3 regions of the Rahnella sp. BIGb0236 genome follow, and region 2 is predicted to be linked to each of the others. Evidence: predicted binding sites of a transcription regulator. Region 2 holds the regulator's gene; each other region holds the start of a gene.

Region 1 (3,282 bases), on a different contig from region 2:
TGCAAGTTCGTCAAAGCATCCACAGCGACCACGCTAAAACGCTTGATACCGCTGAATTACGCCGTGAATTTCTCATTGAGAAAATCTTTGAAAAAAATGCCTACACCATGACCTACAGCCACATTGACCGCATTATTGTCGGCGGTGTCATGCCTGCTGAAAAAACGGTCACTGTCGGTGATGAAGTCGGTAAGCAACTTGGTGTGAGCTATTTTCTGGAACGGCGTGAGCTGGGCGTCATTAATATTGGCGGACCGGGCCTGATTGTGGTTGATGGCACAACCTATGAAATCGGTCATGAAGAAGCGTTGTATGTCGGTAAAGGGGCGAAACAGGTCGAATTCAGCAGTGTGGATGCGGCCAAACCGGCGAAGTTCTATTACAACAGCGCCCCGGCGCATACCACTTTCCCGAACAAAAAAATCACCCTGGCGGAAGCCTCTCCGCAAACTATCGGCGACGCTGCGACCAGCAACCGCCGGACCATCAATAAATTCATCGTGCCTGACGTGCTGGAAACCTGCCAGCTGACCATGGGGCTGACCAAACTGGAAGAAGGCAGCCTGTGGAACACCATGCCTTGCCATACCCATGAACGCCGTATGGAAGTGTATTTCTACTTCAATATGGAAGCGGAAACAGCAGTGTTCCACATGATGGGGCAACCACAGGAAACCCGTCACTTGCTGGTGCATAACGAACAGGCTGTTATCTCCCCAAGCTGGTCGATTCATGCTGGCGTGGGCACTAAAAACTATACCTTTATCTGGGGTATGGTCGGTGAAAATCAGGTATTCGACGACATGGATCACGTCAAAGTCAGCGAACTGCGCTAACCCCCCGCGCTCTGCCTTAACCGGCAGAGCGACTCATCTTTATGGCGAATGTGCCGTGGCAAAAGAGACTCTGAATATGATCCTCAATTCCTTTGAATTAAGCGGCAAAGTCGCCATCGTAACCGGATGCAATACCGGACTGGGTCAGGGCATGGCGCTCGGCCTTGCGCAGGCGGGATGTGATATCGTCGGCGTTAACGTCTCCGCACCGGAAGAAACCGAAAAGAAAGTCACCGCGCTGGGCCGTCGTTTTCTCGACCTGCGGGCGGATTTGAGTAGTATCAACGGCATTCCTGATCTGATTGAGAAAGCGGTCGGGGAATTTGGTCATATCGATATTCTGATTAATAACGCCGGGATTATCCGTCGTGAAGATGCCATCGAATTCAGTGAGAAAAACTGGGACGATGTGATGAATGTGAACAGCAAAACGTTGTTCTTTATGTCACAGGCCGTGGCGAAGCAATTCATCAAACAGGGCAACGGCGGCAAAATCATCAATATCGCTTCCATGTTGTCCTATCAGGGCGGGATCCGCGTGCCTTCCTATACCGCATCTAAAAGCGCCGTCATGGGGCTGACACGACTGATGGCCAATGAATGGGCGAAGCACAACGTGAATGTGAATGCGATTGCTCCGGGATACATGGCCACGAACAACACCGAGCAGTTACGTGCTGATGGAGATCGCAGCAAAGAAATCCTCGACAGGATCCCGGCCGGACGCTGGGGATTGCCGGAAGATGTCATGGGGCCGGTGGTCTTCCTGGCGTCAAAAGCGTCGGATTACGTGAATGGCTACACTATTGCTGTCGATGGCGGGTGGCTGGCACGGTAACAGCAAGATAAGTGACATGATTAAGGCGTATTTTTATACGCCTTTTTCTTTTTTATCATGCCGTTGACAATTAGTTACAGGGTCGCTCTTCCAAGATTGTGACAGTTTCACTTATACTGGATAAAATAACAGTTATCCAGTTCGGACGCGTCATGACGGCGGAAGGCCATCTCATTTTCTCAATAGCCTGTGCAGTATTTGCTAAAAAGGCACAGCTTTCTCCCGAACTGGCGCATGGTGACTGGTGGCACATCATTCCAGGGTCTTTGCTCACCTGTCTGTTACCTGATATCGACCATCCGAAATCCGTACTGGGTCAGCGGCTCAAATGGCTTTCCACACCTATTGCCCGCGCTTTCGGTCACCGCGGATTTACCCACAGTTTGCTGGCAGTGGCAGGCGGTATTTTCCTGCTGCGTACCCATTTCCCCCACGACTGGGTGATCCCAGCCGATGCATTCCACGCCATGATCATAGGGTATCTGAGTCACATTCTGGCTGATATGCTGACGCCAGCGGGTGTACCGTTGCTCTGGCCCTGCTGCTGGCGTTTCCGTTTGCCGCTGATTAACAGCCAGAAAGGCAACCAGCTGGAAAGAACACTCTGCTTATTGCTGGTCGGTTTAACGCTTTTCTGGCCAGACTGGACGCCCATCATTGGTGCAATCAATCCGGACTTTTTTAATCACATTCTGAAACTGTTCATCTGAAGTGAACAAAATACGCCCACATCGGATGTAATTAATACAAATACCACCAAAAAATTATAATGAATTCCTTTTGGATATAAATACTCAGGCTCCCAAACTGATATTCTTCACCGCATTGCTTTGGGATGGTGCAATCCTTTCCGGAAACACCCGTTTCGTTTATCAAAATTATAAGACTGGAGTCTGGTATGAATCTTCCGCTCGTTCTAAACGTAGTGGCTTTCGTGGTGCTGCTGTTGCTGCTGGCGCAAAACCGCCATAAGCAATGGAGCCTGGCAAAAAAAGTCCTTCTGGGTCTGGCGATGGGCGTCGTCTTTGGCCTGGCATTACAGCTGATTTACGGTTCAGATGACCCGGTTCTGAAAACCTCAATCACATGGTTCAATATTGTCGGTAATGGCTACGTTCAGTTGCTGCAAATGATCGTCATGCTGCTGGTTTTCGTGTCGATTCTGAGTGCAGTAGCGAAACTGCATAACGCGTCGTCTCTGGGCAAAATCAGCTTCCTGACCATCGGCACCCTGCTGTTTACTACGCTGATTGCCTCTCTGGTGGGTATCTTCGTCACCGGTCTGTTCGGCCTGACCGCTGACGGGCTGGTACAAGGTACGCAGGAAACGGCACGACTGACCGCGATTCAGTCCAACTATGTCGGCAAAGTGGCTGACCTGAGCGTTCCTCAGCTGATCCTTTCCTTTATTCCTAAGAACCCGTTTGCTGATCTGACCGGCGCAAGCCCGACGTCAATCATCAGCGTGGTAATTTTTGCTGCTTTTGTGGGTGTCGCTGCCCTGCAACTGGTAAAAGACGATGCTGAAAAAGGCCCGCGTGTTCTGGCCTTCATTGATACCCTTCAGGCCTGGGTGATGAAGCTGGTACGTCTGGTCATGAAACTGAC
Region 2 (3,282 bases):
AATCCCGATTAATCCTCCCGAAACAGGGATAAAAAGCGTTATTAGGATTAATCCAAAGCAGAAAATAACGACACGTCGGGGTTTATGCCTTTGAAAAATGCGGAAAAATCACCCCGTTCAGGACGTAAACCAGGTGTCATGCCGCCAGTAACGACGCCATATCCAGCCCAGCGACAGCCCCCGCAGCCCCAGAAACACCATCAGTGCCAGCCACAGGGCATGGTTACCCAGCAGCGGTAAGGTGAACAGTGTCAGACCGTATCCCAGCGCCGCCACCAGCATGCTGTTACGCATATCCCGCCCGCGCGTTGCGCCTATGAACATACCATCCAGCAAATAGCACCAGACGGCCACCAGAGGCAGGATGATCTGCCAGCCGAGATAATGGTCAGCCAGCTCACGCAGCTCAGGTAAGGACGTCAGCGCGTTAATGATCGCGTCACCCGCCAGGGCATAAACCAGCGCGAAAAACAGGGCGACCAGCCCGGCCTGACGACACGCGGCGTGCCAGACATCCAGCAGTTTTTCGCGGTTACGGGCACCGAACGCCTCACCGGAATGCGCTTCAATGGCGTAGGCAAAACCATCCAGCGCAAAAGCGGTAAACGTCAGCAGATTCATCAGCACCGCGTTCACCGCCACGACGTGACTGCCCAGCCGCGCGCCCAGAATAGTCAGTGAGGCAAAGCAAAGCTGGAGCAGCAATGACCGCAGCATGATGTCGCGGTTAAGCCCCAGCAGACGACGCAGGTTACCGCGCCATGCAGAGGTGATTTCTTCACCGGTAATACCGCGTTGTTTCATCACCCGCCAGACAAAATACAATCCGATCAGCAGGGTGAAATACTCCGAACTGGCGGTCGCCATGGCGGCACCACGCACGTTCCAGCCCAGCCCGATCACCAGCCACAGATCCAGAATGATATTAAGCAGATTCCCGGCAATCAGCAGGATCACGGGCCCGCGCACATACTGAATCCCCAGCAGCCAGCCGAGGATCACCAGATTGGCCAGCGATGCCGGCGCACTGAACCAGCGGATTTCAATAAACAACCTCGCCTGTTCCAGTACCGGCTGGCTACCGCCGACAATGTGAAATGCCAGTTCCATCAGCGGATGGCGGAATAACACAATGATGGCACCGGCCAGCACGGCCAGAAGAAAAGGCTGTACGAAGGCGCGCGCCAGCAGCTGATTGTCTTTCGCGCCGAGCGCCTGCGCGGTCATGCCGGTGGTGCTCATGCGCAGAAACAACAGCAGCATAAAGAGGAAAGTGGTGATCATAGAACCGACAGCCACACCGCCGAGATAATCCGGGCTGTCGAGATGGCCGATCACTGCGGTATCCACCAGCCCGAGCAACGGCACCGTGATATTGGAAAAAATCATCGGCAACGCCAGCATCCACAGTGCTTTATCGGCAGGACTTAGAAAGGTGTTTTGGAATTTTTGTCGCAGGGAATGATGTTGCATAGAGAATCTCATGCCGGAGGTTCAGGTTATGCCTGTAAATGACATCGCCCCGAAAGGGGCGACGATGAGAGAAAATGCTTTCTCTTTGAATTCAAATGAATGCCGGAGGCGGCCGCCATCCCTATTCAACTATATTCGATACTATCGAGACCAGACGCTAAATCGAAGCATCTGGCTCACGAATTTGAGCGAGTAATTCGAGTTATATCAAGGCGGCAACTGAGCGAACACCGGGAGCATACACCAGTATGTGACCGGGGGTCGCGAAGGCAGCCAACGAAGAGATAGCTCGAAGTACGAAGATCAAATCCAGTTGCCATTGCGGATGACGCCTACGGCTAACCCTTCTATGCTGAAATTCTGCTCGCGCAAATCCACCACAATCGGCTGGAACTCGCTATTTTCAGGCAATAACTGCACCACGCTGCCCTGTTTTTTCAGGCGTTTCACGGTGACTTCGTCATCAATGCGGGCCACAACGACCTGACCGTTACGCACATCCTGCGTTTTATGCACGGCCAGTAAATCACCGTCGAGGATACCGATATCACGCATCGACATACCGCTGACGCGCAGCAGGAAATCGGCGCTCGGCTTAAACATCGCCGGATCGACCTGATAATGGCCTTCAATATGTTGCTGAGCCAGAAGCGGTTCACCGGCAGCCACACGGCCGATCAGCGGTAAACCTTCTTCTTCTTCCATCAGCAGGCGGATGCCACGTGACGCACCGGAGACAATCTCGATAACGCCCTTACGTGCCAGCGCTTTCAGATGCTCTTCCGCCGCATTGGGAGAACGAAACCCCAGACGTGACGCAATCTCTGCGCGGGTGGGTGGCATACCGGTGGTGGAGATATGATCGCGAATAAGGTCATAGACCTCTTGTTGTCTGGTCGTTAAAGCTTTCATTCCGCCCCCTGGTTGTTTATACAGTCTTGCTGTGAGTATATACAGCTAAACGGCCAATGAAAACCTAAGATTGAATAAAAACAGGGCATAACGGTGATTCCTGGAATGCAGATTCCAAATCAGAACCATCGCGGCCAAAAGATGCTGACCCAGACAAAAATCGCCAATATGATGGTCAGCAGTACGGCAGCGGAGCCGATATCTTTGGCGCGGCCTGACAGTACGTGAAATTCAGGGCCGATGCGGTCAATCGCACATTCCACCGCGCTGTTGAGCAGTTCGGTGACGCACACCAACACCACTGAGCCAATCAGCAGAATGCGTTCTATGCTGCTGACATCGCACCAGAATGATAATAAAATTAACGGGATAGCCACACTGGCTTCCTGGCGAAAAGCCGCTTCGTTTTGCCATGCGGCTTTCAATCCTTTCCAGGAATAGCCAGCCGCTTTATAAATTCGGGTAAATCCAGTGACTTGATTCGCCATTTGGGGTACTGATCCTTGAAGGGTTGTCCTTAAAAGTGTGCCGTATTTTAGCTTTTATATGACCACAGATCTCCACGGATCTTTCTGGTATCCTTGCGGCGAAATGGCTAACAAGAGGCTTCACGTTTTTATGTCAGGTTGGCGTAGACTTTATTACACATTATTGAATTTACCACTCTCATTGCTGGTAAAGAGCAAGGTCATACCTTCAGATCCCGTTACCGAGTTGCATTTAGACCCGACGCGGCCAATTCTGTACGTATTGCCTTATAACTCCAAAGCCGATTTGCTGACGTTGCGTGCGCAATGTCTGGCGCAGAATCTGCCCGATCCCCTGATCCCGTTAGAAATCGACGGAACCCTGCTGCCAAGCCACGTTTTCATTGCCGAAGGGCCGCGTGTCTTCTCG
Region 3 (3,282 bases), on a different contig from region 2:
GAGTTACGGCAGAAAGGGGTGTTTAACATGTTGCTGTCGGATGGCAATTTCGTCATGGCGTACTGCTCAACGAATCTGCACTGGATCACACGGCGCGCACCTTTTGGCAAGGCGACGTTGTTGGATCAGGATGTGGAAATTGATTTTCAGCAGCAGACGACACCGGATGATGTCGTCACCGTGATTGCCACGCAACCGCTGACGGCAAACGAAACCTGGAACAAGATTGCTCCAGGCGAATTCGCGTTATTTCACCGGGGCGAACGCCAGCTGTGAAGACAGCGGGGTGTTGGACAATGGCTGCAACACTTCATACTTACCGTCACTCACCACAACATTCGGTGGCTGGTGATGTTTCTCAAAGTAAGCATATCCCGGCTGCAACTGGCTCCAGAAGCTGTAGTAGCTGGAGTTCTTATGCGCTTTCATATTGGCATCGGTCATTTTGAACGGGTAGATGCTGATTTGCAGATTACGCTGTCCGAACTGGAATGCCGCCTGCACGTAGGTGAAGATTTCGTCCATATAGCCGTCGGTCATCGCATAGCAACCGATAGACTTACAGTTACCGTGGATCATCAGATACTTACCTGAATACCCCTGCGAGATATCATACGCATTCGGGAAACCGATGTTGATGGCGCGATAAAAGCGGCTGTCGGGTTTCAGGTGGTGAATATCCACGTTGTAGAAACCTTCCGGGCTTTTGAAATCACCTTCGCGACGTTTATTTCCCAAACCGCCGGAAAAATCGCAGATGCCATAGCTGCCGATCAGGCGAAATTCGCCGTCGAGCTGGGCATACAATTCGAGTTTACGTTCTTGTTTGAAGATCTGGATATAAACCGGAGCGCCTAATAATTGCTTTTTAAGCGTCGCGTTGACCGGAACAGCATCGCTGGCCACGGCGTAATTTGCTGTAAATAAAGGCAAACTGAGGAGCATCGCAAGAAACAGCGCGATTCTGATCATTCTAAATCCTGCTTGGTAATAATGTCGATTATGTTGTCTACAGCTGAAGTGCCTGTAAGACCGCCACTGATTTTCTTCTTATGTACTGCCTGTCTGAAACGATGCCATATTAATACTGATTAATTTTTTAGCAATCACCAAATAATGAATAATGAGTTTCGATATCGGAAATTTATTACGTTGCCATCAATGGTGATTAATTAAGCGAAATTAACCAACATTTTCTGTGTTGGAAATCTCCTCACTCAACTGTATACTTATACAGTCATTGGGGGAGGGCTATGCGTAAAATCATTCATGTGGATATGGACTGCTTTTTCGCGGCCGTCGAGATGCGCGATGATCCTTCCCTGCGCGACATTCCTATTGCTATCGGCGGCAGTCGTGACCGCCGTGGCGTCATCAGCACCGCCAATTATCCGGCCCGCAAGTTCGGCGTCCACAGCGCAATGCCCACCGGCATGGCCCTGAAACTGTGTCCGCACCTGAAAGTCATTCCCGGCCGAATGGACGCGTATAAAGAGGCCTCTGACCACATTCGTGAAATCTTCGCGCGTTATACGCCATTGATCGAACCGCTGTCACTCGACGAAGCTTATCTGGATGTTTCCGACGCGACTCAATGCAACGGTTCTGCGACGCTTATCGCCGCCGAAATTCGTCAGGCCATTTTTGATGAGATCAACCTGACGGCGTCAGCGGGCATTGCGCCGATCAAATTTCTGGCAAAAATCGCCTCGGATCTGAACAAACCCAACGGCCAGTTTGTTATCACACCCGATAAAGTGGAGGCGTTTTTACAGGATCTGCCGCTGAGTAAAATCCCCGGCGTCGGCAAAGTCACCGCCCAGCGTTTGCAGGAGCAGGGGTTAATCACCTGCGGCGATGTGCAACGTTATGATCTGGCTAAATTACTTAAACGTTTTGGCAAATTTGGCCGCGTCTTATGGGAGCGTTGTCAGGGCATCGACGAGCGTGAGATTTCTCCCGAACGCTTGCGCAAATCGGTCGGTGTGGAACGTACGCTGGCCGAAGATATTCACAGCTGGGAAGAGTGCGTGGCGCTGATCGACCGTTTGTATCCTGAGTTGCACAGACGCCTGCTTCGCGTAAGCCCGGAACTGCGCATCGCCCGGCAGGGGGTCAAACTCAAATTCCATGATTTCCAGCAGACGACGCAGGAACACGTCTGGCCGGTGCTGAATAAAGAGGATTTACTGAAAGTCGCGCGGGAAGCGTGGGAACAGCGGCGCGGCGGAAGGGGAGTCAGACTGGTGGGATTGCATGTGACGTTACAGGATCCGCAGATAGAGCGGCAGCTATTGTTAGATTTAAACTCCTCCCCCTGCGAAGGGGGAGGCTGGGAGGGGGTTTAGCGGGCAAAATCAATGCCTGAGAAAACTTCAATCAACTGATTTTGCTTTAATACCCCACCCCAGCCCTCCCCAGCCCTCCCCTTCGCAGGGGAGGGTGCAAAAATTAACCGCGTTCAGGAATCGCTTTCAGCAGCGCCGTCAGCAGTTTCCAGTACAGCTCGACGCTGGCGATTTCAACCTGCTCATCCGGCGAGTGCGGGCCGGTGATGGTTGGCCCGATGGAGACCATGTCCATGTCCGGGTACGGTTTTTTGAACAGACCGCATTCCAGACCGGCGTGGATCACCATGATGTTCGGGGTTTTGTTGAACAGCGTCTGGTAAGTTTCACGCACCAGCGTCATTACCGGTGAGCTTGGCTCAGGTTTCCAGCCAGGGTAGCTGCCTTTTGCCAGACTTTTCGCGCCTGCCAGTTCGCTCAGTGAATTGAGCATGCTGACCACATATTCTTTGCCGCTGTCGATCAGAGAGCGGATCAGGCTGTTGATCGCCACTTCGTCATCTTTCATGGTGACCACACCGACGTTCAGCGAGGTTTCTACCACGCCTTTCACGTCATCACTCATGCGGATCACGCCGTTTGGCGTCGCGTTCAGCAGGGCAAGGAATTTACCCTGAGTTTCAGCGGTCAGCGCTTTCGCGTTGCTTTCAGCCGCTTCCACCACCAGAGCAATTTTCTTCTCTACCGCAGACAGTTCGAACTGAATGGTCGCCAGGAATTCCTGAGCTGCCGCTTTCAGTGCGTCTGCTTTATCCGCTGCAACTGCTAACGTCACGATCGCTTCACGCGGGATCGCGTTACGCAGTGTACCGCCGGTGAAGTCCAGCACGCGCAGGCCGAGCGCGTCGGTGTTGTCAGCCAGGAAACGTGCCAGCAGTTTGCTGGCGTTGCCCAGACCCAAATGGATTTCAGCGCCGGAGTGGCCGCCTTTCAG

The links. Region 2 encodes LexA, which represses DNA repair genes until DNA is damaged. Its sites were predicted from a motif close to TNCTGTATGTACATACAGNA; they were not measured.
Region 1: a site for LexA is predicted at 1,789-1,808, ahead of EDF78_RS03505 (metal-dependent hydrolase). Genes of this name have one in related genera too.
Region 3: a site for LexA is predicted at 1,220-1,239, ahead of dinB (DNA polymerase IV). Genes of this name have one in related genera too.

The regions. Positions count from the first base shown of each region.
Region 1 covers NZ_SOAO01000002.1:28,082-31,363, forward strand. The annotation lists gene kduI (5-dehydro-4-deoxy-D-glucuronate isomerase) at 1-836, shown strand, start outside; gene kduD (2-dehydro-3-deoxy-D-gluconate 5-dehydrogenase KduD) at 913-1,674, shown strand; gene EDF78_RS03505 (metal-dependent hydrolase) at 1,827-2,384, shown strand; gene EDF78_RS03510 (L-cystine transporter) at 2,573-3,282, shown strand, end outside.
Region 2 covers NZ_SOAO01000010.1:156,951-160,232, forward strand. The annotation lists gene dinF (MATE family efflux transporter DinF) at 118-1,473, opposite strand; gene lexA (transcriptional repressor LexA) at 1,777-2,385, opposite strand; gene EDF78_RS18940 (diacylglycerol kinase) at 2,505-2,873, opposite strand; gene plsB (glycerol-3-phosphate 1-O-acyltransferase PlsB) at 3,004-3,282, shown strand, end outside.
Region 3 covers NZ_SOAO01000003.1:59,143-62,424, forward strand. The annotation lists gene EDF78_RS07140 (class II glutamine amidotransferase) at 1-276, shown strand, start outside; gene dpaA (peptidoglycan meso-diaminopimelic acid protein amidase) at 247-972, opposite strand; gene dinB (DNA polymerase IV) at 1,254-2,348, shown strand; gene pepD (beta-Ala-His dipeptidase) at 2,452-3,282, opposite strand, start outside.